Regions from separate parts of the Pelomonas nitida genome, predicted to be linked through region 1. Evidence: riboswitches for the same ligand, from Rfam matches in the RefSeq annotation. Region 1 holds a riboswitch; the other holds the start of a gene.
What was found. A riboswitch is a leader RNA that binds a small molecule or an ion and turns the genes downstream of it on or off. The one in region 1 is predicted to bind thiamine pyrophosphate.
Positions count from the first base shown of each region.

Region 2: it holds a riboswitch for thiamine pyrophosphate, as region 1 does, so the genes downstream of both, ACG00X_RS01360 (TonB-dependent siderophore receptor) here and thiC (phosphomethylpyrimidine synthase ThiC) in region 1, are expected to answer to the same signal.

Region 1 is NZ_JBIGIA010000002.1:364,818-379,653, forward strand. Features, by position in the region: gene ACG00X_RS04080 (hypothetical protein) at 1-137, shown strand, start outside; gene ACG00X_RS04085 (3'-5' exonuclease) at 167-781, shown strand; gene ACG00X_RS04090 (bifunctional hydroxymethylpyrimidine kinase/phosphomethylpyrimidine kinase) at 745-2,286, opposite strand; gene ACG00X_RS04095 (thiazole synthase) at 2,283-3,137, opposite strand; gene thiS (sulfur carrier protein ThiS) at 3,144-3,347, opposite strand; gene ACG00X_RS04105 (FAD-dependent oxidoreductase) at 3,340-4,338, opposite strand; gene thiC (phosphomethylpyrimidine synthase ThiC) at 4,341-6,221, opposite strand; TPP riboswitch at 6,314-6,437, opposite strand; gene ACG00X_RS04115 (AraC family transcriptional regulator) at 6,480-7,520, opposite strand; gene ACG00X_RS04120 (efflux RND transporter periplasmic adaptor subunit) at 7,780-8,868, shown strand; gene ACG00X_RS04125 (efflux RND transporter permease subunit) at 8,880-11,939, shown strand; gene ACG00X_RS04130 (TolC family protein) at 11,955-13,406, shown strand; gene ACG00X_RS04135 (patatin-like phospholipase family protein) at 13,475-14,833, shown strand.
Region 2 is NZ_JBIGIA010000001.1:303,791-318,626, reverse strand. Features, by position in the region: gene ACG00X_RS01400 (nitrite/sulfite reductase) at 1-552, shown strand, start outside; gene ACG00X_RS01395 (DUF934 domain-containing protein) at 560-1,054, shown strand; gene ACG00X_RS01390 (phosphoadenylyl-sulfate reductase) at 1,051-1,809, shown strand; gene cysD (sulfate adenylyltransferase subunit CysD) at 1,806-2,771, shown strand; gene ACG00X_RS01380 (sulfate adenylyltransferase subunit 1) at 2,909-4,195, shown strand; gene cobA (uroporphyrinogen-III C-methyltransferase) at 4,278-5,030, shown strand; gene fdxA (ferredoxin FdxA) at 5,027-5,350, shown strand; gene ACG00X_RS01365 (NAD(P)/FAD-dependent oxidoreductase) at 5,487-6,548, shown strand; TPP riboswitch at 6,637-6,741, shown strand; gene ACG00X_RS01360 (TonB-dependent siderophore receptor) at 6,810-8,945, shown strand; tRNA gene ACG00X_RS01355 (tRNA-Asn) at 8,982-9,057, shown strand; tRNA gene ACG00X_RS01350 (tRNA-Asn) at 9,130-9,205, shown strand; gene ACG00X_RS01345 (zinc ribbon domain-containing protein YjdM) at 9,271-9,615, shown strand; gene ACG00X_RS01340 (hypothetical protein) at 9,788-10,204, opposite strand; gene ACG00X_RS01335 (OmpA family protein) at 10,262-11,173, opposite strand; gene ACG00X_RS01330 (DUF4398 domain-containing protein) at 11,197-11,565, opposite strand; gene ACG00X_RS01325 (protein kinase domain-containing protein) at 11,792-14,182, opposite strand; gene ACG00X_RS01320 (HDOD domain-containing protein) at 14,193-14,836, opposite strand, start outside.

The DNA.
Region 1 (14,836 bases):
CGGCCGACCTGATCCCCGGCAGCCACCACGACACGCTGGCCTGGCTGGCCCTGGCAGCGGCGCCCGGGTCATTTCAAGCCGGCGGTTCGGTCTTCGAGGCGGCCGAGCAACTCTGGCGGCGCGGCCTGGCGGACTGACGCGCGGCATCGCCGGCCATACTGCGGGCATGCGCAAACCCCCAGCCCCGTCGCGCCCAACCGCCGAAGAGATCGCCGCGATGCCGGCCTATGCGCCCCTGCCCGCAGGCCGCATCCATCTGCTCAAGAGCCCCGAACAGCTCGACGCGGCGGCGAACGCGCTGCGCCAGGCGCGGCATGTGGGCTTCGACACCGAGAGCAAGCCGGTCTTCGTCGCGGGCGCGCCGCAGACCGGGCCTGAGGTCATCCAGTTCGCCACGTTGACGGATGCCTACATCGTTCAGACCGCCACGCCCGGCGTGGGCGAATTCCTGCGCGCCATGATCGAAGGCGAGGACGTCATCAAGGTGGGTTTCGGCCTCGCGTCCGACCGACCGCAGATCCAGCGCCGGCTCGGCCTGCGGCTGGCGGCCGCCATCGATGTCTCCCAGCTCGTGAAGAAGCTGGGCTTCAAGGACGCCGTCGGGCTCAAGGCCGCCGTGGCCATCGTGCTGGGGCAGCGATTCTCGAAGTCGCGCAAGGCCACCACGTCCAACTGGGCCAACGCGACGCTCACGCCGCAGCAGTTGCACTACGCGGCCAACGACGCGCACGCCTCGCTGCGGGTCTACCTGGCGCTGGCCGCAGCGCCAAGCGAGGGCTGAGGCCAGCCGGGCAAGGCGCGCGGCGGCCCGCCACCGGCCAGCCGCCAGCCATCCAGCCAGTCCTGCGCCGGCCACTGCAGCAGGCCTCGCACCACGCAGCCCGCCGCCGCGCCGCTGGCGGCGATCTGCGCCAGCTGGGCCGGGGCCAGCACGCCGCCGATGCCCACCACCGGCGCGGGCGACATCGCGGCCCACCAGGCCAGATTGCCCAGCCCCTGCGCGCGCCAGGGCATGGCCTTGGTGAGCGTGGGCCAGACGGGCCCGCAGGCGATGTAGTCCGGCGCCCAGGCCACGCAGCGCGCCAGCTCCCACAGGCTGTGCGAACTCAGGCCCAGCTGCAGCCCACCTGCGCGGGCGCCGGCCAGTGCCTGGCGGCCGGCTTCGTCCAGCGCCAGCAGGTCTTCCTGGCCGAGATGCACAGCCTCCACGCCCAGCGCCACGGCCGTTTGCCAGTGATCATTGACGACCAACGTTGCGCCGTGGCGCCGGGCCGCCTCGAGTGCCGGCCGGATCTCGGCCGCCAGCCGGGTCTGCCACGGCGCTTCGGCCTCGCCGTCCGCTCGCTTGATGCGCAACTGAACGGTATTCAGCCCGTCGCCGAACAGCGCCGCCGCATGAGCACCGCTGTCGGTGATGCCGTACACGCCCATGAAGGCGCCCGCCGAAGCCGCACGTGCAGGCCAGGCCGCCGGCAGCTCCTCGAACAGCGCCGGCAACAGGCCGGGCTCGGTGATGAAGCCGGCCCGGGGCCGCACCGGCCCGGCGCCCTCGCCGGGCGGCGGCGCGTCGCTCAGCCCGGAGGTGGTCAGCATCTTGGCGAGCACTGCGGCATCGGCCGGCACAAACCCCTTGGCCAGCGCGGCTGCCAGCGCCGTCGCGAAGCAGCAGCCGGTGCCGTGGTGGTTGCGCGCGTCGCGGCGCGGCAGCGCCAGCCAGCCGCTGGCTTGCGGGCTGGCCAGCCAGTCGATCGCCAACGGGCCGCCCTCGTCGCCACCGGTGATGCACACCGTCTCGACGCCCAGCCGGCTTGCCTGCAACGGCGGCTCGCCGTCACCCGCCAGCCGCCCGGCCTCGCGGCGATTGGGCGTGACGACCGTTGCCCGTGGCAGCAACTCGTCGCGGTACGCCTGCAGCAGCTCGTCGCTGGCAAAGCTGGCGCCGGTGGACGCGCGCAGCACGGGGTCGACGACCAGCGCCACGGGGCCGCGCTCGCGCAGGCGGTCCACCCAACGCGTCAGCACGCGCAGCTGCGCCACGCCGCCCAGCAGGCCCGTCTTGATGACGGCGGGCGGCAGGTCGTGCGCCAGTGCGCTGAGCTGGGCGTCCAGCTGCTCGGCGGGCACGGCATGCACCGCCTCGACCGCGACGCTGTTCTGCGCCGTCAGCGCGGCGGCCACGCCGCACAGGTGCACGCCCATGGCGTCGGCGGCGCGCTGGTCGGCGCTCAGCCCGGCGCCTCCGCCGCTGTCCAGCCCGGCAACGCTCCAGATGACGGGCCCGCTCATGGGATCAGGAAGGGCCGGCCGTCGACCGGCGTGCTGGCCACAGCCATGTCCTGCGCCGCCATCACGCCGGCCTCGTAGGCCAGCCGCCCCGCAGAGATCGCCTGGCCGAACGCGGCAGCCATGCGCACCGGGTCGCCCGCCTGGGCCACCGCGGAATTCAGCAGCACACCGTCCAGCCCCATCTCCATGGCCTGCGCCGCATGCGACGGCGCACCGATGCCGGCATCCACGATCAGCGGCACACCGGGCAGCCGCGCCCGCAAGGTGCGCAACGCGAACGGGTTCAGCAAGCCCTGGCCCGAGCCGATCGGCGCGCCCCAGGGCATCAGCACCTCGCAGCCCGCGTCCAGCAGCCGCCGGCACGTGACGAGATCGTCCGTGCAATACGGCAGCACGGCGAAGCCGTCCTTCACCAGCCGCTCGGCGGCCGTGACCAGCTCCCACGGGTCGGGCTGCAGCGTGTAGTCGTCGCCGACGACCTCGAGCTTGATCCAGCGCGTGTCGTACAGCTCCCGGGCCATGTGGGCCAGCGTGATCGCCTCCTGCGCCGTGCGGCAGCCGGCCGTGTTGGGCAGCAACGCGCCGCCAATCTCGCGCAGCGCTTCGCGGATGGCCGCGACGAAGCCGTTGTCGCCCGCCGCCGCCAGCGTGCGCTTGAGGCCCACGGTAAGGACCTGGGCGCCGCTGGCGTGGATGGCCTGGCGCAGCACCTCGGGCGAGGGATAGCCGGCGGTGCCGAGCAGGAAGCGGCTCGTGAGCTCGCGGCCGTAGAGGGTCCAGGTCGTCGGGCGCTGTGAGTGATTCCCGCGCGGCGTCGCGGCGGAAGGAGCGGCTGTGTGGGGTTCGCGCATGGTTCCCTAGCCTCCGGTGATGGGTTGAATGAGGGTGAGCTCGTCGCCGGGCTGGATCAGCGTGACCTCCCGGCGTGCACGCGGCACGAAGGCGCCGTTGAGCGCCGTGGCGACGGCGTCGGCCGCGCGGCCCTGTTCGGCCAGCAACGCCGCAACGCTCAGGCCGTCACGCCAGGGCTGCGGCTCTCGGTTGACGGTGAACTCAGACATGTTGCAGGGCCTGCTCCGCCAGCGCCGGCGCCAGCAGCCAGCCGTGGCGGAACAGGCCGTTGATGCGCAGCAGGCCGGGCTGCGCATCGACACGCGGCCGGTGATCGGGCAGCGCCGGCCGCAGATTGGTCTCCATGTGCACGATGCGCGCCTCGGCCAGCGCCGGCAGCACGCTGTGCGCGGCTGCCATCAGCTCGACGGCGCTGCGCAGGCTGACGGGCGAGCAGTCCTCGCTTTCCACCTCGGAGGCACCGACGACGACGATGTCGCCCGGCCGCGGCACGAGGTAGACGCGGTGGCGCGGGTGCATGAGCCGCGCCGGCCGGCCCAGCGGCACGCCGGGTGCATGCAGCCACAGGATCTCGCCGCGCACGCCGCGCAGCGCGGGCATGTCGGGCTTGGCGCCGAGGCCCCGGGTGTCGATGACAAGGTCGGCGTCCAATCGCCGGCCGTCATCGAGCTCGACGCGATGCGGCTGCACGGTCGCAGCGCGCCGCCCCCACAGCCAGTCCACGCCCGCAGCCTGCCGCGCCAGCGCCACCAGCAACTCACGCGGCAACAGCTGGCCCTCGCCCGGCAGCCGCCAGGCCTTGAGGTCGGGCGCGAGCGCCGGCTCCAGCCGCTGCAAGGCCGCGCGGTCCAGCGGCTCGGGGCCATCGTCCAGCCGCGCCAGCACGCGCTGCGCAGCCCCCAGGTCGGCGCCATGCGCCAACAACAGGCTGCCATCGATCTTCACGAGGCCGGGCTGCTCCAGCGCGTCGGCAATGCCGGGCCACAACGCCAGCGAACGCCAGCCCATCGCGACGACGTCGGCCTCGGCATGCTCCTGCTCGGCCAGCGGGCTCAGCATGCCGGCGGCGCTGAAGCCGGCGGCACCGGCAGCGTCGGGGCCGGTGGCCGGGTCCGCAACCGTCACGCGGTGGCCGGCACGCGCCAGTTGCCAGGCCAGCAGCCGCCCCATGACGCCGGCGCCTGCGATGGCGATGTCCATGCTCAACCCTTGTGGATGGGGATGTAGAACTCGCTGCCGGCGGCCTTGAACTCGGCCGACTTCTGCGCCATGCCCTCGGCCACGACATCGGCAGCCTCGAGGCCCTTGCTGCTCGCGTAATCGCGCACATCCTGCGTGATCTTCATCGAGCAGAACTTCGGCCCGCACATGGAGCAGAAATGCGCCTCCTTGGACGAATCCTTGGGCAGCGTCTCGTCGTGATAGTCGCGCGCCGTGTCGGGGTCCAGGCCGAGCGCGAACTGGTCGTTCCAGCGGAACTCGAAGCGCGCCTTGCTCATGGCGTCATCGCGTGCACGGGCGCCGGGGTGGCCCTTGGCGATGTCTGCGGCATGCGCGGCGATCTTGTAGGCGATCAACCCTTGCTTCACGTCGTCGCGGTCGGGCAGGCCCAGGTGTTCCTTGGGCGTCACATAGCAGAGCATGGCCGTGCCCATCCAGCCGATCATGGCCGCGCCGATCGCGCTGGCGATGTGGTCGTAGCCAGGCGCGATGTCGATGGTCAGCGGCCCCAGCGTGTAGAACGGCGCCTCGTGGCAGTGCTTCAATTGCTCGTCCATGTTGGCCTGGATCAGGTGCATGGGCACATGGCCGGGGCCTTCGATCATGGTCTGCACGTCGTGCTTCCACGCGATCTGCGTCAGCTCGCCCAGCGTCTTCAGCTCGGCGAACTGGGCCTCGTCGTTGGCGTCGGCCGCGCTGCCGGGGCGCAGGCCATCGCCCAGCGAGAAGGTGACGTCGTAGGCCTTCATGATGTCGCAGATCTCTTCGAAATGCGTGTACAGGAAGTTCTCGCGGTGATGCGTGATGCACCACTTGGCGAGGATGGAGCCGCCCCGCGACACGATGCCCGTGCGGCGCTTGGTCGTCAGGTGGATGAACGGCAGGCGCAGGCCGGCGTGGATGGTGAAGTAGTCGACGCCCTGCTCGGCCTGCTCGATCAGCGTGTCGCGGAAGATGGCCCAGGTCAGGTCCTCGGCCACGCCGCCGACCTTCTCGAGTGCCTGGTAGATGGGCACGGTGCCGATGGGCACCGGCGAATTGCGAACGATCCAGTCACGCGTCGTGTGGATGTTGCGGCCGGTGGAGAGGTCCATCACGGTGTCCGCGCCCCAGCGGATGCTCCAAACCAACTTCTCCACCTCTTCCTCGATGCTGGACGTGACAGCCGAGTTGCCGATGTTGGCGTTGACCTTGACCAGGAAGTTTCGCCCGATGATGGTCGGCTCCAGCTCGGTGTGGTTGATGTTGGCCGGAATGACCGCACGGCCACGCGCCACCTCGTCGCGCACGAACTCGGGCGTGATGACAGCCGGGATGCGCGCGCCCATCGCGCTGCCCTTCAGGCGCTGCTCGCGTTCGGCGTCGGACAGGTAGGCCTGCATCCACTCGCGCTTGCCGTTCTCACGCAGCGCCACGAACTCCATCTCGGGCGTGACGATGCCGCGGCGCGCATAGTGCATCTGGCTGACGTTGGCGCCGGCCTGCGCACGGCGTGGCGGGCGCTGCAGCGCGGCTGCTTCGGCACGCAGCTGGGCGATGCGCTCGCTGTCTTCCTTGCCGCCGTCGTCCAGCGCGACGCGGGTGCGGCCCGCGTAGGCCTCGGTGTCTGCACGGTCGCCCACCCAGCTGGAGCGGATGGGCGGCAGGCCGCGCCGCACATCGATGGTCGCGCTGGCGTCGGTGTAGGGGCCGGACGTGTCGTGCACGACGACGCGCTCGCCGTTCGTCAGCGCAATCTCGCGCATGGGCACGGCCACGTCGGGCCGGCTGCCGGCCACGTAGACCTTGCGCGACGCCGGGAAGGGCTCGCGCGTCAGCGACAGGCGCTCGGCGAGCGAGAGGTTGTTTTCGGGGGCATTCATGACGGCGGTCTCCTGGAGCTGAAGGGTTAGCTGCTCCAAGGCCGCCTGTGCGTGCGCCAGACGGTCCACCGCAGAGGGTGTCCATCGGCACGCCGCGAGGCATGCGCTCTCCTTACGCCGGTACTAGCCGGTTCAAGTTCACGGGTTCGGTCATCAATGACCGTCTCAGCGTCAAGGCCTGGTGTGAACCAAGCCCCGGCACCCCGGAGCGGGCGCGATTGTGCGGGCCATTGCCCTCACTTGGCAAGCCCATGCGCGTCAACCCTCGCGCAACGCGGTGGGCAGTTGCCCGGTCCAGCGCTTGAACGCGCGGCGGAAGGAGCGAGCATCGGCATAGCCCAGCGCCTGCGCGACCTCGGCAATCGTCATCGCCGTGTTGCTCAGCAAGTCGTTCGCGCGCTCGAGCCGGGTGCTGTCGCGCAGCGCGCGAAAACTCGTGTCCCGCTGGGCCAGCCTGCGGCGCAGTGTTCGTTCGCTGACGTTGACCTCGCTCGCCATGGCGCCCTGACTGGGCGCATCGCGCAAGCCATGGCGCAGCCGGCCTGCCACCGAGGCCAGCAGGTCGTCCTGCCCGATCGGCACGCGCAACACCTGGTTGAGCTGGTGACGGACGAGGTCGCTGGTGATGCGGTCGTAGCCCGGCAGCCGCGCCTGCAGCCAGCTGGACGCGACGGTGAGCCGGTGCTCGTCGGCCTCGAAACGCACCGGGCAATGGAAGAAGCGTTCGTAGAGCCGCCGATGGCCGTCGCTGGCATGGGCCAGGTCCACCTGCACCGGCCGGAACGCCGCGCCCACCATCGCACGCACGACGGCCACGGAGCCCGCGAAGGCCTCCACCACCAGAAAGGGCTCGATCTCCAGGTCAGACACGCGGGGCGTGGCCGTGAGATGGGCGCTGAGGCCGTCGACGACGACGTGATGCTCCAGCAGCGAGCCCGTGTGCATCTGCCGCTCCAGCCCGTAGTGCACGGCTTCGCCCAGCGTCGCACAGGTCAGCATGGCCAGGCCCGGCAGCCCCCACGAGATGGGCGTCTGGCGCGCCCCCACGGCCAGACCCAGCGCCGGTTCACCCAGCATGCGCTGGGCCCGCAGGATGAGCGCGCGGGTCTGCTGATAGGAGACCAGCACGTCGGCCATGGCGAGGTCATGCGGGCTGATGCCCAGCCCACGACACAGCCGCTCCGGCTGCAGGCCGCGCTCCTCCACCAGCGCCAGCAAAACGCGCGCCAGGCCCGGGATGAGATTGGCCTGGCTGCGTGGGTCGGGCGTGGCGCGGGGTGCGGATCTGGCGGGTGACATGGCGAAACAGGGTGATCAGGAACTGGCCGAAGCAGGCCCTTTGAATGATGGGCGGGACAACGGCTCCGGCGGTGCATCAGGGCACAGAACCAGCTTGGCATGGGCACCAGGAGTACATCACACCACGCCGGCCCGTGGCACTGCCACGGAGCAGCCGGGCCGGAACTGAGCCTGGACTGGCCGGAAAAGCACCCTCTTCGGCACCCCTGCCTCCCTAGAGTTCCGTCCCATCGCAACCCTTGCCTGTTCCGGCTTCGTCATGCCCGCCGCCCTCCTGATCTCACCCTCGTCGCTGTTGAATGGCGGCACCCTGCTCGCCGCGGCCTTGCTGCTGGCCGGCTGCGGCAACCATGACACGCCGCCCGCATCGGCGCCGCCCCGCCCCGTGTTGGTGGCCACTGTGCTGGAGGCGCCGCTGGGCGGGCTGACGTTCGCCGGCGAGGTGCGCGCCCGCGAGCGGGCCGAGCTCGCGTTCGCCGTGGCGGGCGTGGTGCGCGAGGTGCTGGTGGAGCCGGGCGCCACGGTGCGCCGCGGCCAGTTGCTGGCCCGCGTGGACGCGGCACCGCTGCAGGCCCAGCTCGCCGGCACGGAGGCCGAAGGCCGCCGGCTGCAGGCCCAGCTGGCGGAAGCCCTGCGCCGCGAGCAGCGGCTGCAAACCGCGCACGAGACCGGTGCCGCCAGCGACGCCGAATGGACGGCCGTGCAGGCCGAGGTGCAGGCGGCGCGTGCTGCCGTGGCTGCGACCGAGGCGCAGCGCGCCGGCGCCGCCTGGAGCCGCGAACAGGTGGCGCTGCGCGCCCCGTTTGACGGCCGCGTGGCCTCGCGGCAGCTGGAGGTCGGCCAGGTCGTCGGCGCCGGCACGCCGGTGCTGAGCCTGGAAGGCCGCGGCCGCGAACTGTGGCTGGCCGTGCCCGGCGATCTGCCACTCACCACCGGCCAGGCGCTGACGCTGCGCAGCCCGGCCGGCAACGCCGAAGGCCGTGTGCTGCAGGTGGGTGCGCGGCTGGAAGCCGGCGGCAGCCGCCGCGTGCTGCTGAGCGCCCCGGACGACTGGCCCACCGGTGCTGCGGTGTCGGTGCAACTCTGGCCTCGCGCTCCCGCCACGGGCGCCTTGCTCGTGCCACTGCGCGCCGTGCAGCTGGACGCGGCCCGGCCTGGCGACGGCCAGGTGATGCGCCTGCCCGCCGGCAGCCAGGTGCCCGAGCGGGTGAAGGTCACCTTGGGCGCGCTGCAGGGCGAGCAGGTCGAGGTGCGCACGGGCCTGAAGGCCGGCGACCAGGTCGTGCTGGCCGGCGCACCCGCGCTCGTGGCCGGCGAGGCCGTCACACCGGTCAGCCGGCTGCGCTGAAAGGGCCCGTCATGAACATCACGGCCTACGCCCTGAAGCGCCCCCGCTTCGCTTTCCTTGCTGCGCTGCTGCTGATCCTGAGCGGGCTGTGGCTGGTGCTGGACTTCCCGTCCACCGAAGAGCCGCAGATCACCATCCGCACCGCCACCGTGCTGACCTTCGTTCCTGGCGCCTCCGTCGAGCGCATGGAGCAGCTGGTCGCCCGCCCGTCAGAGGAAGCCATCCAGACCTTGCCCGAGGTGAGGCGCGTCAAGACCACGGTGCGCCCCGGCTTCGCCTTCAGCTATGTCGAGCTGGAGCCGGACGTCTCACCACAGGCGCTGCCCGCGGTTTGGCAGCGCCTGCGCAACCGGCTGGCCGACGTGCAGCCGCGCCTGCCGCAAGGCGCCACCGGCCCGCTGGTGGACGACGAATTCGGCCGCGTCGCCGTGCTGACCCTGGGCCTCACCGGGCCCGACTACACGCCCGGCGAATTGCGCGAGCAGGCCCGCCAGTTGCGCGATCGGCTCTACCAGCTGCCCGGCGTCGAGCGCGTGACACTGCACGGCCTGCGTGACGAGCAGGTCGAGGTGAGCCTGGACCTGCCGGCCCTGGCTGCGCAAGGGCTGACACCCACCGCCGTGGCCGACGCGCTGGCCCGCAGCAACATCGTCGCGCCGGCCGGCTTCGTCAATGCCGGCGGCGCCCAGCTCGCGCTGCAGGTCAGCGGCGATGCCGCCAATCTCGCGGCGCTGGAGCAGACGCTCGTGGCGCTGCCGCGCGGCGGCTGGATGCCGCTGGGCCAGCTGGCCCGCGTCGCGCGGGTGCCGCTGGCCCCGGCCAGCACCGGTGCGTTCGTCAACGGCCAGGCGGCCGCCGTGCTGGCGGTGTCGATGGACCCGGGCCTCAACGTGATCAGCTTCGCCGAGCATCTGCAGGAAAAGATTCGCCGCCTGCAGACGCATCTGCCGCCGGGCATGACCCTGGTGCCGATCACCGACCAGGCCGAGGTCGTGAGCAAACAGCTCCGGCAGGTGGGGCAGGTCTTCCTGGAGACCACCGTCATCGTCATGGGCATCGTGGTGCTGTTCCTGGGCTTGCGCACGGGCCTGATCGTCGGCGCTATCGTGCCCACCACGGTGCTCGTCAGCCTGGTGGCCATGAAGCTGCTGGGCATCGACCTGCACATCATCTCCATCGGCGCCATCATCATTGCGCTGGGGCTGTTCGTGGACAACGCCATCGTCGTGGCCGAGGACATGGAGCGCCGGCTCGCGCTGGGGCAGCCGCGCGAGGATGCCGCCGCCGAGGCGGGGCGCTCGATGTTCGTGCCGCTGCTGGTGTCGTCGCTGGCCATCATCCTCACCTTCACGCCGCTGGTGTTGAGCCAGACCGAAACCGGTGAGTACCTGCGCAGCATGGGCATCGTGATGGCCATCGCGCTGCTGCTGTCGCTGGTGCTGGCCGTCACCGTCACACCGCTGCTGTGCCAGCGCTTCGCCCGGCACCATGCGGAGCTGAGCCGCACGGCCCGCGCCGTCGAATCGCTGACCGACTGGTACCGCGGCAAGGTGCGCTGGGTGCTGCGCCACAAGGCGACCTACATCGGCGCCATGGTGGCCCTGCTGGGCGCGGCAGGCTGGCTGTTCGCCCACGTGCCGTCGGAGCTGATGCCCGCCTCCGAGCGGCGCCAGCTGCAGATGGGCATCGAGCTGGCGCCCGACAGCAGCGGCGACGCCACACTGGCCACGGCCGGCCGCATCTCGCAGGCGCTGGCCGATGCGAGCCGCTTCCCCGAGATCCAGAGCCATGCGATCTACGTCGGCGACGGCGGCCCCCGTTTCATCCTGGCGCTGAACCCACCCACCCCGGCCTCGCACCGCGCCTATGCCGTGCTGACGCTGGCGCCGGGCGTCACCCACGCCCAGGCCCTGGCCCGGTTGCGCGAGGCCCTGCCCCGCCAGTTCCCCGAAGTTCGCTTCGAGCCCAAGCGCTTCTCGATGGGCTCGGCCGAATCGGGCCTGGCGGTGTTCCGCCTGTCCAGCGCCGACGGCCAGTCGCACGTGGCCGCCGCCGCCCGGCTCACGCAGGCCTTGCGCGCCCTGCCCGGCATCGTCGAGCTCTCCAGCGACGCCGAGCGCGCCATCCCACAGCTGCAAGTGCAGGTCGACCCGCTCAAGGCCGCCAGCGCCGGTCTCTCGCACGCCGAGATCGCCCGCCAGCTCGATCTGCTGCTGGCCGGCCAGGCCGTCACGCAGTTCCGTGATGGCGACACGCTGCTGCCCGTGGTCGTGCGCGGCCCGCTGGCGATTCGCGACCACGTGGAACAGCTCCGCGCCGCACCGCTGCAACGCCCGGACGGCAGCGGCACCGTGCCGCTGGGCCAGCTGGCCCGTGTGGAGCTGGCCGCCCAGCCCTCGGTGCTGCAGCGCTACAACCAGGAGCGCACGCTGACCATCAGCGCTCGGCATGCGAGCTGGACGGCCCAGGTGCTGGCCGATGCCGTGGCGGCCGAGATCGACACCGTGCAGCAGGACGGCCAGGTGCGTGTCGCGCTGGGCGGCGAGATCGAGGAGAACGCCAGCGCCAACGGCGCCATCTCCGCGCTGCTGCCCGCTTGCGTGCTGGCCATGTTCCTGCTGTTCGTCTGGCAGTTCGGCAGCCTGCGCAAAAGCCTCATCGTGCTGGCCAGCATCCCCTTCGTCAGCATCGGCGCCGCGCTGGCCCTGCAGCTCACCGGCACCACGCTGACCTTCGTCGGCACCCTGGGCCTGCTGGCGCTGGCCGGCATCATCGTCAACAACGCGGTGCTGCTGCTGGACGCCATCGACGAGGCACGCGCCAGCGGCATGCCGGGGCCGGACGCCATCGAGGACGCGGCGGCCAAGCGGCTGCGCCCCATCGTCATGACCAAGATGGTCTGCATCCTCGGCCTGGTGCCGCTCTACCTCTACGGCGGCGCCGTGTGGACCAGCCTCGCCGTCGTGATGATGGGCGGGCTGGCCCTGGGCACGCTGATCACGCTGGGCCTCATCCCCGCCCTCTATGCCGTCGCCTACCGCGTGCCGGCCCCGGCCGCCACGTCGGCCTGAACCTTCCCGTCCGCCATGAACACTTCGCTCCACCGCCGCCGCGCGCGCGCGGCTCTCTCGCTGGCTCTCGCACTGGCCCTGGGCCTGGGCGGCTGCGCCGCCGTCGCCCCGGGCCCACAACTGCCCGCGCTGCAGGCCCGCCACGACGCCCCGCTGCCGGCCGCCACCGGCCACCACACCCTGCCCGGCAATGCCGGCCACGCCTGGTGGCAAGACCTGCACGACCCGACGCTCGATGCGCTGGTGGCGCAGGCCGAGGCCCGCAACCTGAACCTGCAGACGGCGCTCGCCGCCGTGCGCGAAGCCCGCGCCCGCGCCGGCGGCGTGCAGGCCCAATCGCGGCTGCAAGGCGGCCTGAGCGCCCAGGCGCAGGCCGCACGCCCCTCCCTCACCGAGGTCGACCCCTATCGGCAAGGGCTGCCGCGGCCGCCGGAGCAGCGCCTGGTCACGCTGGGCCAGGCGCTGAGCTGGGAGGTCGACCTCTTCGGCCGTGTCGGCACCGCGCAGGCAGTTGCCGACCGTGCGGTGGACGCCGCCGCGGCAGATGCCCGCGGCGCCCAGGCACTCGTGCAGGCCGAGGTGGTGCGGCACTACATCGCCCTGCGCCAGGCGCAGCAGGCGGCCAGGCTCTCTGACGAGCAGCTCGACGTGGCCACCCGCCGGCTGGCCCAGCTGCAGGCACGCGCCCGCGCGGGCCTGGAGGACCCGCGCGAGGCCGATGCCGCGGCCACCGGGCTGGCCCAGCTGCGCGCCGCCGGGGCCGGCTGGGACGCACAGACGCCCGTCGAGCTGGCCGCGCTGGCCGTGCTGACGGGCGAGTCGGCCGCCCGCCCGGGGCCGCTGCTGCAGTCGCTGCAAACCCCGGCTCCGCTGCCCTCGGTGCCCGACGACGCCACGCTGACCGTGCCGGCCGACCTGCTGGGCCGCCGCCCCGACGTCGCCCGCGCCGAGGCCCAACTGCGCGCCGGCCTGGGCCAGGCCGTGCTCGCCGAGCGTGCCTACCTGCCGCGGCTCTCGCTGGCCGCCACGCTGGGCTTGCAACAGACGCCCGGGCAGCTCGGCCGCGCCAACGCCGTGCGCTACGCCGCCGGCCCGGTGCTGCAGTGGGACTGGCTGGACAGCGGCCGGCGCGCCGCCGAGACCGCCGCCATCCAGGCCGGCAACGAGGCCGCCTGGGCCCAGTTCGAGCAGACGGTGCTGACGGCCCTGGCCGAGGGTGAGTCGTCGCTGCGTGGCTGGCAGGCGCGCTGGCTGGGCTGGCGGCAGGCACAGCTGGCGCTCAGCTCGGCCGACCAGGCCATGACCTACAGTGCACGCCGCGAGGCGCTGGGGCTCGAACCCGCCGCCACGTCGCTGTCCACGCGCCAGCAGCGGCTCTCGGCCGCGCAGCAGGCGCTCGAGCAGCAGGCACAGGCTCTGGCGGCCTATGCCCAGGTGCAGCTGGCGCTGGCAGCCTGGCAACCTTGATGGCATGAAACGAACGAAGGCGTGCGGTGGTGATGGCGGCAGCAAGGTGGTGGACGGGGCGCGTGAGCATGGTGGTGATGGCGCTGGCGCTTGCCGGTTGTTCGAGCTACCGCCCCTGGATCAACGCGCCGCGCCCGCCGGCCGCTGACGCCGGCCAGCAGGCCGGTGCCGAGTCGCGCCGGCTGCCCCCGACGGCGGCGCAGCCGGTCACCATGGCCGTCACGCTCTCCGGGGGTGGCGCGCGGGCCGCTGCCTTCGGCCTGGGCGTGCTGCGCGAACTCAAGGCCACCACGCTCACGATCGACGGGCAGACCTCGTCGCTGCTCGACCATGTCGCCCTCATCAGCGGCGTGTCGGGTGGCAGCATCCTGGCCGCCCACTTCGCCGCCTTCGGCGACGCGACACTGCAGCGGTTCGAGCCCGACTTCCTGCTCGTGCCCTTCGAAGGCCGCCTGATTCGCGAGGCGCTCTGGCCCAAGCGGCTCTACCGGCTGACCTCGCCTTGGTACGGGCGCACGCAGATCCTCGCGCAGCGCTTCGATGAGCTCTTCGAGGGCCGCACCTTCGCCGACGTGATCAAGCGCCCCGGCGCGCCCGAGCTGATGATCACGGCGACCGACCTGACGACCGGCGCGCCGTTCGACTTCACGGCCGAGCAGTTCCAGCTGATCTGCTCGGATATCGAAGCCACACCGCTGTCGTTCGCAGTGGCGGCCTCGTCGGCCGTGCCGCTGCTGCTGTCACCAGTGACGCTGCGCAACCATGCCGACGCCTGCCCGCAGGCCGCCAGCACCCCGGCCCCGGCCCCGGCGCAGGACTACCGCGCGCGCATGCTCCAGAGCAGCGTCGAGAGCTACCGCAATGCGCGCGAACGGCCCTACATCCACCTCGTGGACGGCGGCGTGACCGACAACCTCGGCGTGCGCCTGATGCTGGACCGGCTGGTGGCCACGGGCTCCATGACCGCGAACTTCTCCGAGGTCACGCCCGGCACGATCCGCCGGCTCATCCTCGTCACCGTGAACTCCGAGCGCAGCCTGACGGAACGCGTGGACAACAGCGACCGCGTGCCCACGACGACGCAGGTGCTGGAGTCGCTGATCTTCGGCGCCGGCTCGCGCGAGACGCAGGTGACGCTGGCCATGCTCAACGATGACCAGCGGCGCTGGCGCGACGAGATCCTGCGCACGCGCGGTCAGCCGGGCAGCCCCTTCGCGGCCGACGCCGAGATCCACGTCGTCAGCGTCAGCCTGCACGACGTGCCGGACGACAAGATCCGCCACTCCCTGCTGCGCGTGCCCACGGCCTTCACCATCGAGGCCCACGACGTGATCGAACTGCAGCGCGCCGGTGCGGCGGCGCTGCGCGAATCACCCGCTTTCAAGCGGCTCAAGCAATCGCTCGACGCCCTGCCGGCCGCGCACTGACGC
Region 2 (14,836 bases), on a different contig from region 1:
CTCGTGCTGCCCTGGGTGCGCGAGGCCGACCTGCCCGAACTGTTCCAGGCCGCCCGCGCCGCCGGCTTCGCCACCCCCAACGCCGGCTTGCTGACCGACCAGATCGCCTGCCCCGGCGGCGACTTCTGCGCGCTGGCCAACGCCCGCTCGCTGCCACTGGCCGCCGCCATCGCCGAGCGTTACCAGGACATCGACGAGCTGGAAGACCTCGGCGAGCTGGACCTGCACATCAGCGGCTGCATCAACTCCTGCGGCCACCACCACAGCGGCCACATCGGCGTGCTGGGCGTCGACAAGGACGGCACGGAGTGGTATCAGCTCACGCTGGGCGGCGGCGACGGCACGACGCTGGCCGGCGCCACGGTGGCCGGCAAGGTCATCGGCCCGAGCTTCGCGGCCGACGAGATCGCCGACGCCATCGACGCCGTCATCGACACCTTCAAGCGCGAGCGCTTGAGTGGCGAGCACTTCATCGATGCGGTGAAGCGGCTGGGGCTCGACCCTTTCAAGACCGCGGCCAACGCCGTGCGTGTTTCGACTGCCAAGGCCTGATCACGATATGAAGTTCATCAACGCCTCCACCTGCCCCTGGCAGCACGCCGTCGGCGAAGACGGCCCCAAGCCCGATCCGGATCCGGCGCCCAACCGCCTGCTGAGCCTGGAGCAATGGCACGCCGTGCGCGCCCACTGGCCCCAGGACGTGCAGGTCGCCATCGAATTCCCGAACGACGCCGACATCACGCAGCTGCAGCCTGATCTGGGCCGCATCGCCGTCGTCGTGCTGGACTTCCCGAAGTGGACCGACGGCCGCGCCTACAGCCAGGCCCACATCCTGCGCAGCCGCTTCAAGTTCAAGGGCGCCATCCGCGCCCGCGGTGAAGTGCTGGTGGACATGATGCAGCTGCTGGCCCGCACCGGCTTCGACGAAGTGGTGCTGCGCGGCGACCAGTCGCAGGCGGCCGCGCAGAAGGCGCTGGACCTCTTCGCGCCGGTCGGCTTCTACCAGGGTGACGTGGCCGAGACGCGGCCGTGGTTCCTCAGGAGCGCAGCGTGAGCGAAGGCGTTTCCAGCCTGCCCTGGGCTGCCGCGCCTGCGGCCGGCAACGCCATCGGCCTTTACGCCAAATGGACGCCTGCCCTCGACGCCAAGATCGAAGCCGCGCAGCAGCACCTGCGCAACGCCTGCGCCGCGCACAGGGACGGCCTGGTGCAGAGCAGCAGCCTGGGCGTGGAAGACATGGTCATCACCGACCTGATCTCGCGCGCCGGCCTGAACGTGCACATCGCGACGCTGGACACTGGCAAGCTGCACGCCGAGACGCTCGCGCTGCTGCCTCGGATCAAGGATCGCTACGGCTTAGCCGTCGAGGTGTTCAAACCCGTCGCCGAGGCCGTCATCCAGTTCGTCCGCAAAGAGGGCGAAGAGGCGATGTACAAGAGCATCGAGCTGCGCAAGGCCTGCTGCGGCGTGCGCAAGATGGAGCCGCTCTCCCGCATGCTGGCCGGCCGCACCGCCTGGATCACCGGGCTGCGCCGCGAGCAATCGGGCGCGCGCGGCGATGTCGCGTTTGATGAAGACGACGGCAATGGCCGCCGCAAGATCAGCCCCCTCGCCGACTGGACCTGGGCCGAGGTCTGGGCCTATGTTCAGAAATACGAGGTTCCGTACAACCCGCTGCATGACCAGTTCATGCCCTCGATCGGCTGCGCGCCCTGCACGCGTGCGATCGCGGTTGGAGAAGACTTCCGCGCCGGCCGCTGGTGGTGGGAAGACTCCACCAAGGAATGCGGCCTGCACGCCAAATCATGAATGTTGCTGTGAAACCCGAACAAATGATTGCTGACGTCGATCACGCCCATCTCGACGCACTCGAAGAAGAGGCCATCTTCATCCTGCGCGAGGTGGCGGCCAGCTTCGAGCGCCCCGCGCTGCTCTTCTCCGGCGGCAAGGACAGCTGCGTCGTGCTGCGCCTGGCCGAGAAGGCCTTCAAGATGAAGAACGCCGCTCATCCGAGCGGTTATTCCGGCAGCCTGCCCTTCCCGCTGGTGCACATCGACACGGGCCACAACTTCCCCGAGGTCATCACCTTCCGCGACCAGCGCGTCGCCGAGATGGGTGAGCGCCTCGTCGTGGGCCACCTCGAAGACTCCATGGCCCGCGGCACCATCCGCCTGGCCCACCCGCTGGAAAGCCGCAACGGCCACCAGACGGTCACGCTGCTGGAGACCATCGAAGAGCACAAGTTCGACTGCCTGATCGGCGGCGCCCGTCGGGATGAAGAGAAGGCGCGCGCCAAGGAGCGCATCTTCAGCCACCGCGACAGCTTCGGCCAATGGCAGCCCAAAGAGCAGCGCCCCGAGCTGTGGACGCTGTTCAACACGCGCATCCGCCCGGGCGAGCATTTCCGCTGCTTCCCCATCAGCAACTGGACCGAGCTGGACGTGTGGCTCTACATCGCCCGCGAGAACATCCCGCTGCCGCCGATGTACTACGCGCACGACCGCCAGGTCATGCGCCGCAAAGGCCTGCTGGTGCCGCTGACCGACGTGACGCCGCCGCTGGAAGGCGAAACCGTCGAGACGGTGCAGGTGCGCTTTCGCACCGTGGGCGACATGACCTGCACCTGCCCGGTCGAGAGCCCGGCCGCCAACGCGACCGAAGTGGTCGCAGAAACGCTGACCGTCACCGTCAGCGAACGCGGCGCCACGCGCATGGACGACCGCACCAGTGAAGCTTCCATGGAGAAGCGCAAGAAAGAAGGGTATTTCTAGCCCACCCCCTACTCGCTTCGCGAGCCCCCTCGAGGGGGCACTGCCAGCGGCCCGGCAAAGCCGGTTCCGCGGCAGTCACTGGATTGTGATGGGTTGCTGGCCCACAGCGTCAGCGCTAACGAATACTGAGAATTGACATGAAGGCACTGAGATTTCTGACTGCGGGCTCCGTTGACGACGGCAAGAGCACGCTGATCGGCCGCCTGCTGTTCGACGGCCAGGCCATCCTGGCCGACCAGCTCGACACGCTGGAGCGCCGCGCCGCCGGCCGGCCCATCGACCTGAGCCTGCTGACGGACGGCCTGGAGGCCGAGCGCGAGCAAGGCATCACCATCGACGTGGCCTACCGCTACTTCGCCACCAAGACGCGCAAGTTCATCATTGCCGATGCGCCCGGCCATGAGCAGTACACGCGCAACATGGTCACGGCCGCAGCCGGCAGCGACGCTGCCGTCGTGCTGGTGGACATCACCAAGCTGGACCTGACGCAAGACGAAGTCACGCTGCTGCCGCAGACCCGCCGCCACTCGCTGCTGGCCCAGCTGCTGCGCGTGCCCAGCCTCGTGTTCGCCGTCAACAAGATCGATGCACTCGCCGACCCCGGCGCCGGCTTCGCCAAGGTCAAGGCGGCGCTGGACAAGTTCGCAGCCGCCGCCGGCCTGAACGTGGCCGCCACGGTGCCCGTCAGCGCGCTGCGCGGCGACAACGTGACCCAGCCGCTGGACGCGCCCTGGTGGAGCGGCGAGAGCCTGCTGCAGGTGCTGGAGCGCCTGCCCAGCAGCACCGAGCGCACCGACGCACCGCTGAGCCTGCCCGTGCAATACGTGCAGAAGGACGCCTACCAGTCGCAAGGCACCGGCGTGCAGCCGCGCGTGCTGTGGGGCCGCATCGCTCACGGTGCGGTGAAGGCCGGCGACACCATCGAGGTGCTGCCGTCGAAGCAGAGCGCCGTGGTCATCGAAGTGCGCCTGGCCGGCGAGACGGTCGCCAGCGCCGCGGCCGGCGACTCGGCCGGCCTGGTGCTGGACCGCCAGCTGGACGTGAGCCGCGGCGACTGGATCGTCACGCCGAACACGGCTGCGCAGGCCAAGACCTTCCCGGCCACGCTGGCCTGGCTGGACACCGAGCCCGCCAAGCCCGGCCGCAAATACTGGGTGCGCCACGGCAACCGCTGGGTGCAGGCGCGCATCTCGGCGATCGACTCCGTGCTCGACATCAACTCGCTGACACCGCAGGACGCCCACGAACTGCCCGTCAACACGATCGGCCGCGTGCAGATGGAAGTGCAGCACGAGCTGCCCGTCGAGCCCTTTGCCGACAACCGCGTCGGCGGCGCGCTGATCGTCGTGGACCCCACCAGCCACCGCACCAGCGGCGCGCTGCTGGTGGATCGCCAGGCCGCCACCACCGAAGAGGACTGGTGATGGGCAGGAGCGCCGCGCCGGGCCGCCCCGAGCAAGCTCGCTGCCGCTTGGCGGGGCCGCACGAAGCGCGACGGGTGTGCCGGTGACGGGCCGCGTGATCTTCGTCAGCGCCGGCCCCGGCGCGGCAGACCTCATCACGGTGCGCGGCGCCCGCGCGCTGGCCACGGCCGACGTCGTGCTGGCCGATGCCCTGGCCGACCCCGCGCTGCAAGACCTCGCCCCGCAGGCCCGCTGGGTGTCCGTCGGCAAGCGTGGCTTCGAGCATTCGGCCAAGCAGGCCGAAATCAACGCGCTGCTCGTGCAGGCCGCGCAGCAGCATGCCGTCGTCGTGCGGCTCAAGGGCGGCGACGCCAGCGTCTTCGGCCGGCTCGAGGAAGAGTTGCAGGCCCTGGCCGATGCCGGCATCGCCAGCGAGGTCATCCCCGGCGTCACGGCCGCGTCAGCCGCCGCCGCGCTGACGCAACGCCCGCTGACGCGCCGCGGCCGCGGCCGCAATGTGAGCCTCACGACGGCCATGACGGCCGAGGGCGAGCTGCGCGCGGCGCTGTCGGCCGACACCGAAGTCTTCTACATGGCCGGACGCCAGCTCGACACGCTGGGCCCGAAGCTGCTGGCCGCCGGCTGGCCGCCGGACACGCCCGCGCTGGTCGTCAGCCGCGCGGGCTGCGCCGATGCGCAGACCAGCGAACACCTGCTGCGCGACCTCGCCGACGCTGCACCTGTTCACGGCGGCCGCCCCGCCGTTCTCATCGTTGGGACGGGCGCGCTCCCGGCCTCCAATAAAATCGTCGTTTCGCCCGAACCGGGGCACCTTAACAATCAGAGCCGCTCATGACCCACGTCGTCACCGAAGCCTGCATCCGCTGCAAATACACCGACTGCGTCGACGTCTGCCCGGTCGACTGCTTCCGCGAAGGCCCGAACTTCCTGACCATCGACCCGGACGAGTGCATCGACTGCGCCGTCTGCATCCCCGAGTGCCCGGTCAACGCGATCATGCCGGAGGAGGATGTCCCGGGCGACCAGATCCACATGATCAAGATCAACGCGGACCTGGCCAAGAACTGGCCCAGCATCACCAAGCGCAAGCCCGCCCTGCCCGACGCCGAGGAGTGGAAGGACAAGACGGGCAAGCTGCCCGAGCTGATTCGCTAGAAACGAGCCCCCCCTACGCGCTTCGCGCGCCCCCTCAAGGGGGCACTCCCGGCCGCCTGGCAAAGCCAGATCGGCGGGAGTCGCTGGATGGCGCGAGGCGCGAAGCGCTCGCCAAACCCCTTGAGGCGACATCGCCATGACGAACAGCAGTGCCACTCCGATCATCGAGACCGACGCCGTCATCGTCGGCGCGGGCCCGGTGGGCCTCTTCCAGGTCTTCGAGCTCGGGCTGCTGGGCATGCGCGCCGACGTGGTCGACGCCCTGCCCCACGTGGGCGGCCAGTGCGCCGAGCTCTACGCCGACAAGCCCATCTACGACGTACCCGGCGTGCCGATGTGCAGCGGGCTTGAGCTGATCGAGCGGCTGCAGCAGCAGATCCGCCCCTTTGCGCCGGCGCTGCACCTGGGCCAGGAGGTCACGGCGCTGCAACCGCTGCCGGATGGCCGCTACCAGGTCGAATCGACTGCGGGCACGCGATGGCTGGCGCGCACCGTGTTCATCGCGGCCGGCGTGGGCGCCTTTCAGCCTAAGCGCCTGCGCCTGGACGGCGCCGAGGCGCTCGAAGGCGGGCAGATCCATCACCAGCTCGACGGGCTCGACGCCACCGGCCGGCGCGTGCTGGTGCTGGGTGGCGAGGCGCCGGCCGTGGACGCCGCCGTCCAGCTCGCCGAAACCGGCCTCGCCGCCGAGGTGACGCTGGTGCACCGCAAGGACGCCTTCAAGGCCCCGGCCGACCTGTTGGCCCGCCTGCAGGCGCTGCGCGACGCCGGCCGCGTGCGGGTTGCCGTCGGCCAGCCGGTGGCACTGCGCCTGGCCGGTGACCGGCTGCAAGGGCTGGACATCCTCGACGCCGACGCGCAAACGCAGGCGCTGGCGGCCGACCTGCTGCTGGTGCGCCTGGGCCTGAGCCCGCGCCTCGGTGCCATCGCCGACTGGGGGCTGGCGCTGGAGCGCAAGCTGGTCACGGTCGACACCGCCCGCTTCGAGACCTCGCTGCCCGGCGTGTACGCCGTCGGCGACATCAACCACTACCCCGGCAAACGCAAGCTGCTGGTCAGCGGCTTCCACGAAGCCACGCTCGCGGCATTCGCGGCCGCCGAGCGCGTCTTCCCGGGGCAGACCATCCACCTGCAGTACACGACGACCAGCCCCAAGCTGCACGAGCGGCTCGGCGTCACGCCCCCCGCCGCCGACTGACCCGGCCACCAGCGCTGCTTGACTCGGCGCGCCCGCACCGGCGGGCGGCCAGCCCATAGAATGCCGCCCACGCGCTGCTTCCGGCAGCGCGCTTCGCTAGGGGTGTTGCACCGGCCACGGCCAGTGCGACTGAGACAGTCCCTTTGAACCTGATTGAGGTAATCCTCGCGCAGGGAAGCAGCCGACCCGCCCGGCCCTCCATCACCCGTCTCCGGGCCTGGCGCGTTCTCGTTTGCCGACCTGCCATCGCTTCGCATTCCGATGGCACGCTCCTCTCTTTCCCACATCGCCACGGCGACCGCCCTGCTCGCATCCGGCCTCGCGGCCGCCCAGACGCTGCCCGCCGTCACCGTGACCGGCAAGGCCGCCGAAGCCGCGCCGTCGCTGACCGGCTTCAGCGAACCGCCGGCCAAGCTGCCCATGCAGGCGCTGAGCCTGTCCGCCGAACGGCTGGACGACCTGGGCATCAACCAGTTGGCCGGCATCACCAAGCTGGATGCGTCGGTCTCCGATGCCTACAACCCCGTCGGCTACTGGTCGCAGCTGAAGATCCGCGGTTTCGATCTCGACAACCGCTTCAACCTGCGCCGCGACGGCCTGCCAATCAGCGGCGAGACCGCGCTGTCGCTGGCCAACAAGTCGGGCATCGAGATCCTGAAAGGCAGCTCCGGCATCCAGGCCGGCACCAGCTCGCCCGCCGGCCTCGTGAACTTCGTCGTCAAGCGCCCACTGGCCGACGACGCCACGACGCTCACCGTCGGCGCCATCCAGGGTGGCACGGTGGAGGCCAGCGTCGACCACTCGCAGCGCCTGGGCGCCCAACGCGAGTTCGGCCTGCGCGTGAACCTCGCGGCCGCCCATCTGGAGCCGACGCTGCGCAACAGCCAGGGCCACTCGAACACCGTCGCCGTCGCCACCGACTGGCGCGTCAGCGCCAGCACGCTGATCGAGGCCGAGGTCGAGTTCAACCACCAGGCCCAGCCCAGCCAGCAAGCCTTCAGCCTGCTGGGCAACACGCTGCCCGACGCCAAGCGCATCGACCCCAACCTCAACCTGAACAACCAGCCCTGGAGCCAGCCCGTCGTGTTCGACAACACGCACGCATCGCTGCGCGTGCAGCAGAAGCTGGCCGGTGACTGGCGCGCCCAGGCGTCGCTGGGCCTGCAACGCCTGCGCACCGACGACAGGCTCGCCTACGCCTTCGGCTGCACGGCCGCCGACGGCACCTACTACGCCTCCAGCTTCTGCCCCGATGGCAGCTACGACCTCTACGACTTTCGCAGTGAGCACGAGCACCGCGACACGACGGCGCTGGACCTGTCCGCCAGCGGCCCGCTGCAGCTCGCGGGCTTGCGCCATGACCTCACCGTCGGTGGGCTGACCAGCCGCTTCAAGAGCCGCTCGCAGGGCCAGGCCTACAACGGCGTCGGCACCGGCAACATCGATGGCAGCGCGGTAACGCCGGCCGACCCCACGCTCGCCTACGCCAACACCAACCGCGACGAACGCAGCAACGAGCTCTACCTGCGCGATCACGTGGCACTCAGCGCCGACACGAGCGCCTGGCTCGGGTTGCGCCACACCCGGCTGCACCGCCGGAGCGTGGGCACCGACGGCTCCGAACCGACCAACTACTCGCAAGGCGTGACGACGCCCTGGCTGGCCGTGAGCCATGCCATCGCCGCCGACTGGCTGCTCTACGCCAGCTGGGGCCAAGGCATCGAGAGCCAGGTCGCACCGAACCTGCCGATGTACATCAACCACGGCCAGGCGTTGCCGGCGCTGAAGAGCCGGCAGACCGAGGTCGGCCTGAAGACCGGCACGCAGCGCGTCGAAGGCGCACTCACGGTGTTCGACATCCGCCGCCCGGCGTCGCAGGACATCGCGCTGCCCGGGTTCGCAGCCTGCGGTGACGTCGACAGCTGCGAGCGCCGCATCGACGGCGACGAGCGCCACCGTGGCCTCGAAGCCAGCGCCGACCTGAAGTGGCAGGGCGGCGGCGTGTTCGCCAGCGCCACGTGGCTGCACGCGCGCCGTGAAGGCAGCAGCGACGCCAGCACCAACGGCCGCAAGCCACCCAACGTGCCGCAGAGCGCCGTCAAGGCCCAGGTCCGCCAGGACCTGCTGCCCGGCCTGCAGGCACAACTCGGGCTGCGCTACGAGGGGCGGCGCTACGCGACGCCCGACAACAGCGTCTCGGTGCCCGCGTGGACCGTCGCCGACGCCGGCCTGCGCTACCTGCAGGGCGCGGGCAACCAGACCTGGATCTGGCGTGCCGCCATCGACAACCTCGCCAACCGCCGAGCCTGGCGCGAGTCGCCCTGGCAATACGAGCACAGCTACCTCTACCCCCTCGCGCCACGAACTTTCCGTGCAAGTCTCGAGATCAAACTGTGACGCGGCCGAAAAAACTGCTATAGTCGTGGGCTCTGTTCCTCGATAGCTCAGTCGGTAGAGCGCCGGACTGTTAATCCGTAGGTCCCTGGTTCGAGCCCAGGTCGGGGAGCCACAGAATCTCGTCGCAAGGCGAACAAAAAAGACGCACGTCGCAACCGCTTGACGTGCCGACATAGAAGTCAATTCCTCGATAGCTCAGTCGGTAGAGCGCCGGACTGTTAATCCGTAGGTCCCTGGTTCGAGCCCAGGTCGGGGAGCCAAATCAAAGCCTCATTCGCGCAAGCGGATGAGGCTTTTTCTTTAGTCACGCTCTACAGGAGCCGCCATGTCCACCCTGCCCGCCTGCCCGAAGTGCCATTCCGCCTACACCTACCAGGATGGCGACCAGCTGAGCTGCCCCGAGTGCGGCCATGAGTGGTCGGCCCAGGCAGCACCCGCCGCGGCCGCCGACGAGGCCCGCGTGATCAAGGATGCCGTGGGCAACGTGCTGCAGGACGGCGACACCGTGACCGTCATCAAGGACTTGAAGATCAAGGGCTCGTCGCTGGTCGTGAAGGTCGGTACCAAGGTCAAGAACATCCGCCTCACCGATGGCGACCACGACATCGACTGCAAGATCGATGGCATCGGCGCGATGGGGCTGAAGTCGGAGTTCGTGAAGAAGGCGTGAGCAGCCTCGGCCACACCAACGGCGGTGGCTGAGGCCGAGAAGCTGAACTGCCAGTGGCCGGCTGCACTGAAGCAGCACGGCGCCAGGACAGATCGACCGCCGTGTGCCCATCCTCGACGCCGGCATGGCGCTAGGCCACCACGGCTTCTCCCAGCTGGGTGGCCTGCGGGCCTCAGCCGCCCGACGAACGGGCGATGTCCGTCGAACGCACCGTCAGCGTGGTGATCTGCCCGCCGCCGTCGACGCTGCCCATCACCTGCCCCTCGCGCACGCGGCGCTCGCACAGGTCACGGTCCTCGGGCGGGTGCGCCTGGCAGCGCTGCAGCGCGTTGGCCTGCCATTGCTGGGGGCCGTCGTTCGCGCGGCTGAGCTGGCCGCTGCGCGCCTCGGCGTAGGCCGCGCGGGCTTCACGCAGGCACACGTTTCGCGGCTGGTGGGTACGGCCCATCATGCAATCGGCGCGTTCGCGCTCGTACTGCAGGCGCACCGGGTCCAACGGCTTGCCGGCGGGGGCAGCGTGAGAAGCCACGGCGCCGAATGCCAGCAGGGCGGCTGCCACGCATCGCAGGGGAGTGAAGGTGATGGTCATCGCGATCTCCTTGGACGGGTTGGCAGCGCGGCCCGGCGGGCCGCGCCGGGGTCAGGCTCAGCCGCGTGCGCGGACCGGCTGGCTGTCGTTCGAGATGTAGACCTCGACGCGACGGTTCAGCGCGCGGTCGGACGAGCTCTCGTTGCTGGCGACGGGGTATTGCTCGCCGTAGCCGCGGGTGCTGATGCGCGACGTGTCCACGCCCTGGGCACGCAGCGCGTCGGCCACGGCCTGCGAGCGGCGTTGCGACAGCGTCAGGTTGGCCGAGTCGCTGCCGACGCTGTCGGTGAAGCCCTCGATCAGGATGCGGCGGTCCGGGTGCTGGTTCAGGTAGTGCGCCAGCTTGGCCACGGCCGTCTGGGCGCCCGGCTTGATCTCGGCACGGCCGAACTCGAACAGCACGTCGCCCAGCGTGACGAGCATGCCGCGGTCGGTCTGCTTGGCTTGCAGTTCGGCCAGCTCCTGCTGCAGCGCGGCGGCCTGGGCCTGGGCGGTGGCGGCGTCGGCTTGCGCGCTCGCGGCCTGCTGGCGTGCGGCGTCGGCATCGGCGCTGGCGTTGGCCGCAGCGATCTGCGCATTGGCAGCCTGGGCCTGGGCGGCGTTGGCGCGGCGGGCATTGGCGTCGGCACGGGCGCGCTCGCGGTCGGCCTCGGCCGTCTTGATGGCCTCCTCTTCGCGCGCAGCCTTGGCCAGCGCCAGTGCCGTGCGGGCCTGCGTGGTGGCGACATAGGCCGCCGAGTCGATGTCGGCCGGCGCTTCGCGGTGAGCGCTCAGTTCCTCGGCGCGCTTGAGCGAGTCAGACGCCTTCTTCACGTCCAGCGATGCGTACTTCAGCGCAGCCGGGTCGGACTCGGCGCTGCGCACCGTGGCGCGTGCCTGCTGCAGGCCGGGAGTGACGGTGGGGGCGCTGGCGCAGGCGGCCATCAGGGCGGCGGCGGCCAGGGCGGTCAGGGTGGCGGTGGTTCTCATCGTGGGTCCTCTTTCTCGGATGCTCAGGAACGGTTCAGCTGGCTCTGCAGCTGCTGGATGCTCTGGCGCACTTCGGCCAGCGCACGGCCGGCGCGGGCGGAGCGCGCCGTGGCCTGGGCGAGTGCTGCGTCGGCAGCGGCTTCATCGGCCAGCTGGCGGGCGGCAACGTAGTCCTGGCGAGCCATCGCGGCGTTGGCGCGTGCCAGCTTGTCGCGGGCGGTGGCCAATTCGGCCGGGGCCTCGGCGGCGTTGCCGGTGGCCTGGTCGACGGCCGAATTGGCGACCGCCATCTGCTCCTTGGGCTCCGGGGCCGAGGCGCAGGCCGCCAGCGCAGCGGCAGCGCACGCCACGAGGACGACACGGCCCTTGGTCTTCATCGATTGCGGATTCATCTGGAACTCCTGGTTATGAACGGGCCGTTCGGCGGCGGGCCACCGGGTCGGCTCTGTTGCAGCGGACTGCCCATGCAGTATTCGCAAGCGGCGTGTCGGCCAGGGTCGGAGGGGCCACGCGCCGAAGGTCGGCCTCGGGCCTCGTGGGTTGTGGGACGGGCCCTACGCCCCTGTAGGGCAGTGGCGATTGCGTGCTGCCCGCCCGCGCGGCGCGCGGGCGGCCGCCTCAGCCGGCGGCCTGCCTGAAGGCCATCACGGCCTGGTTGCGCAGCGTGCGCAGCAGCGACAGCTGCTTGTCGTCCAGCGCCACGGCGCCGGCCCGCGGGTGGTCCGCGTAGATGAGGCCCAGCGGCGCACCCTTGAGCACCAGCGGCAGCAGCAGAAAGCTCTGCGCCTGCATCTCGTCGCCGACCCAGGCGGGCAGCCGCGCGGCGATGTTGGGCGCGCGAGCGTCCTGAATGAGCGTGTCCGCCCCCTTCAGGCACACGGCGGCGAGCAGGTCGGGTGGCTGGGCGGTCAGGTCCACGCGCAGCAGCGGCGCGAGGCGCTCGACGTCGTCCCCCACGCCGAGACGCCCACTCAGCATCTGGCCGCGTGCATCGCGCAGACAGAAGATGACGCGGCGCAGCCCCAGCGCGCGGTACATGGTCTCCAGGATCATGCGCAACACGGCGTTGAGCTGGAAGCTGTGGACCATCGTGTCCGTGATCTCCTGGATGCCGGCCGCCAGCAGCTCGCTGGCAGCGGCCGCACCCTGGGGCTGGCCGGGCGCGTCGTGGCGGTCCAGCACCATCGTCGGCGCCAGCTCCAGCTGTGCGAGCGAGTCCTGCACCGACGGCTGCAACGGCGCCAGCAGGCGCTGCGCCTTGGAGTGCTGCGGCAGCCGCAGCTCCAGCGCCTCGGTGGCCTGCGTGAGGCGCTGGCGCGCCGTGTCGGCCGCCTTCTCGAACGCCTCCACGCCCAGCCCCAGCGCGCGCGCATGCCGCTGCGCCAGCGCGCGCACCCTGGCGTGGGCCTGCTCGGGCGGCGTGTTGAGGATGAGGTCGGCCATGTCGTTGGCCACGCGGGCCAGCCAGCGCTGGCGCTCGGCCGGGTCCTCCACGCGGCGCAGCGGCGGCTCGCCAGGCGGGCGGCGCATGGCGCGCTGCAGGCTGTCGGGCAGCCCCCACTGGCGCGCCACGCCCAGGCCCAGCGCCTCATAGCTCATGCCCAGCACCTGGGCCGAGGCCGTGGCCTCGCTGAGCGCGGGGCCGTCGTCCACGGGGCTGGCCAGGCGGCGCACGGTCTCGGCCTCCTCGGGGAAATAGAACTCGGTGAGCGTGCGGCCGAGGTGGTGCAGCATGGCGCCCAGAAAGGCCTCCTCGGCCTCGCGCTCCACCGTGCACAGCTCGCGCGCCACCGACGCCGCCATCAGCGAACGCAGGAAGTCCTCGCGCAGCCGCTGGGCATGGCCTTTGTTCTCCATGCGCTCCAGCAACACCAGGCTCAGCGCCAGGTTGCGGATGCCGGCAAAGCCGATCAGCGCGACGGCGCGCGACACGGTGCTGATGCCGCCGCCGCCCGTGTGCCGGTAGGCCGCCGTGTTGACCAGGCGCAGCAGCTTCTGCGTGAGCGCCACGTCCTTCAGGATCTCGTTGGACAGGCTGGCCAGGCTCTCGTGCTCGGACTGCGTGAGCCGCTGGATGCGCGCCATGGCCTCGGACAGCGCCGGAAAGTCGCTCTTGTGGCGCATGCGGCGCAACAGGAAATCCAGCACGGGCGCGTCCTGCGCGTCGGCATCGGGCTCGGTCGCCGGGCGCAGCCAGGCGGCGAGTGCATCGTGCAGTTGCCGCGCGCCCGCCCAGCGGGCCGCCGGGTCACGTGCCAGGCCACGCTGCACGATGGATCGCAGCGCGTCGTCCACATCGCTGCCCAGCCCCGACGGCAGCACCAGGTCGGTCGTGCGCACGCGCTGCACGGCGCGCCAGGGGTCGGTGTCGTGGTTCAGGCGCTGGCCGCTGAGCATCTCCGCCAGCATGACGGCCGCCGCGAACACGTCCATCTGCGGGTGTGGCGCCGCGCCGGCCGCGGCCTCGGGCGAGATATAGCCCGGCGTGCCGATGATGCGCGCCGGCGCCGCAGCGCCTGACGACACGCGCGCGGCGATGCCGAAGTCCATGACGCGGGGCCGGCCGCGCGCGTCCAGCAGGATGTTGCTGGGCTTGAGGTCGCGGTGGACGATGCCGGCGGCATGAGCGGCCGTCAGGCCATCGAGCACGCCGAGCATGATCGTGACGGCCTCGGCGGCGGTCAGCGGCGGCCCGGCCCGCAGGCGCTGGCTCAGCGTGCCCCCGCTGACGTACTCGAAGACCAGGTAGGCGTGCCCGGCCTGCATGTCGGCCTCGAAGACCGGCACGATGTTGGGATGGGTCAGCCGGCTGACGGCCCGCGCCTCGTGCAGCCATTCGTCCAGCGTGCCGGCTTCACTGGCATCGGGCCCTTCCATCTTCAGCAGCTTGAGCGCGACCTCACGGTCCAGCAGCGGGTCGTGCGCCAGCCACACCATGGCCTGCGCGCCCTCCCCCAGGCGCTTCAACAGCCGAAAGCGGCCGAGTTGGGGCGGGAGTTCGTCGACCATGCCGCCACGCTCAGGATTCGCCGCGGCCGGTCAGTCGTTCGCGCAGCGGCGAGGGCGTGACGACGGCGGGCCGCTCGGGCGCCCCGCGCAGCGGCGCAGGCGGGGACGCTGCGGGCCGCTGGGCGCCGGGATTGAGCGCCTCCATGACCTCGCGCAGCCCCAGCCCCAGCGCCCGGGCGTAGCGACGGGTGGCCACCTCCACGCCGGCGCGCCGCCGCGCCTCTGGCTGGGCCAACGCGTCCAGCAGCTCGTTGGCCAGACTGCAGGTCAGCCGCAAGGTGTCGGCATCCGTGCGCGGCGCATGCACCGGCGCGTCCAGCGGCTGGCGGCGGATCATCTGCAGCAGCTCGTCGCCCAGGCCCCAATGCCGCGCGACGGCCATGCCCAGCGCCTCCAGGTCGCAGCCCAGCACGGCGTAGGCGGCCGCCCGCTCGCTGAGCGAGGGCGGATTCGGGATCTCCTCGGTCGGCTCGGGCGGCACCATGAGCTGGCGGATCTGCTGCGCGTCTTCGGGGAAGTGGTACTGCAGCATCAGCCGGCCGAGGTTCTGCATGATGGTCAGCAGGTAGACGACCTCGCCGTCATAGCCCGCCGGGCGCAGCGCCTGCGCGACCTGGGCGGCCTTGGCCACGCGTGCCATCACGCTGCGCAGCA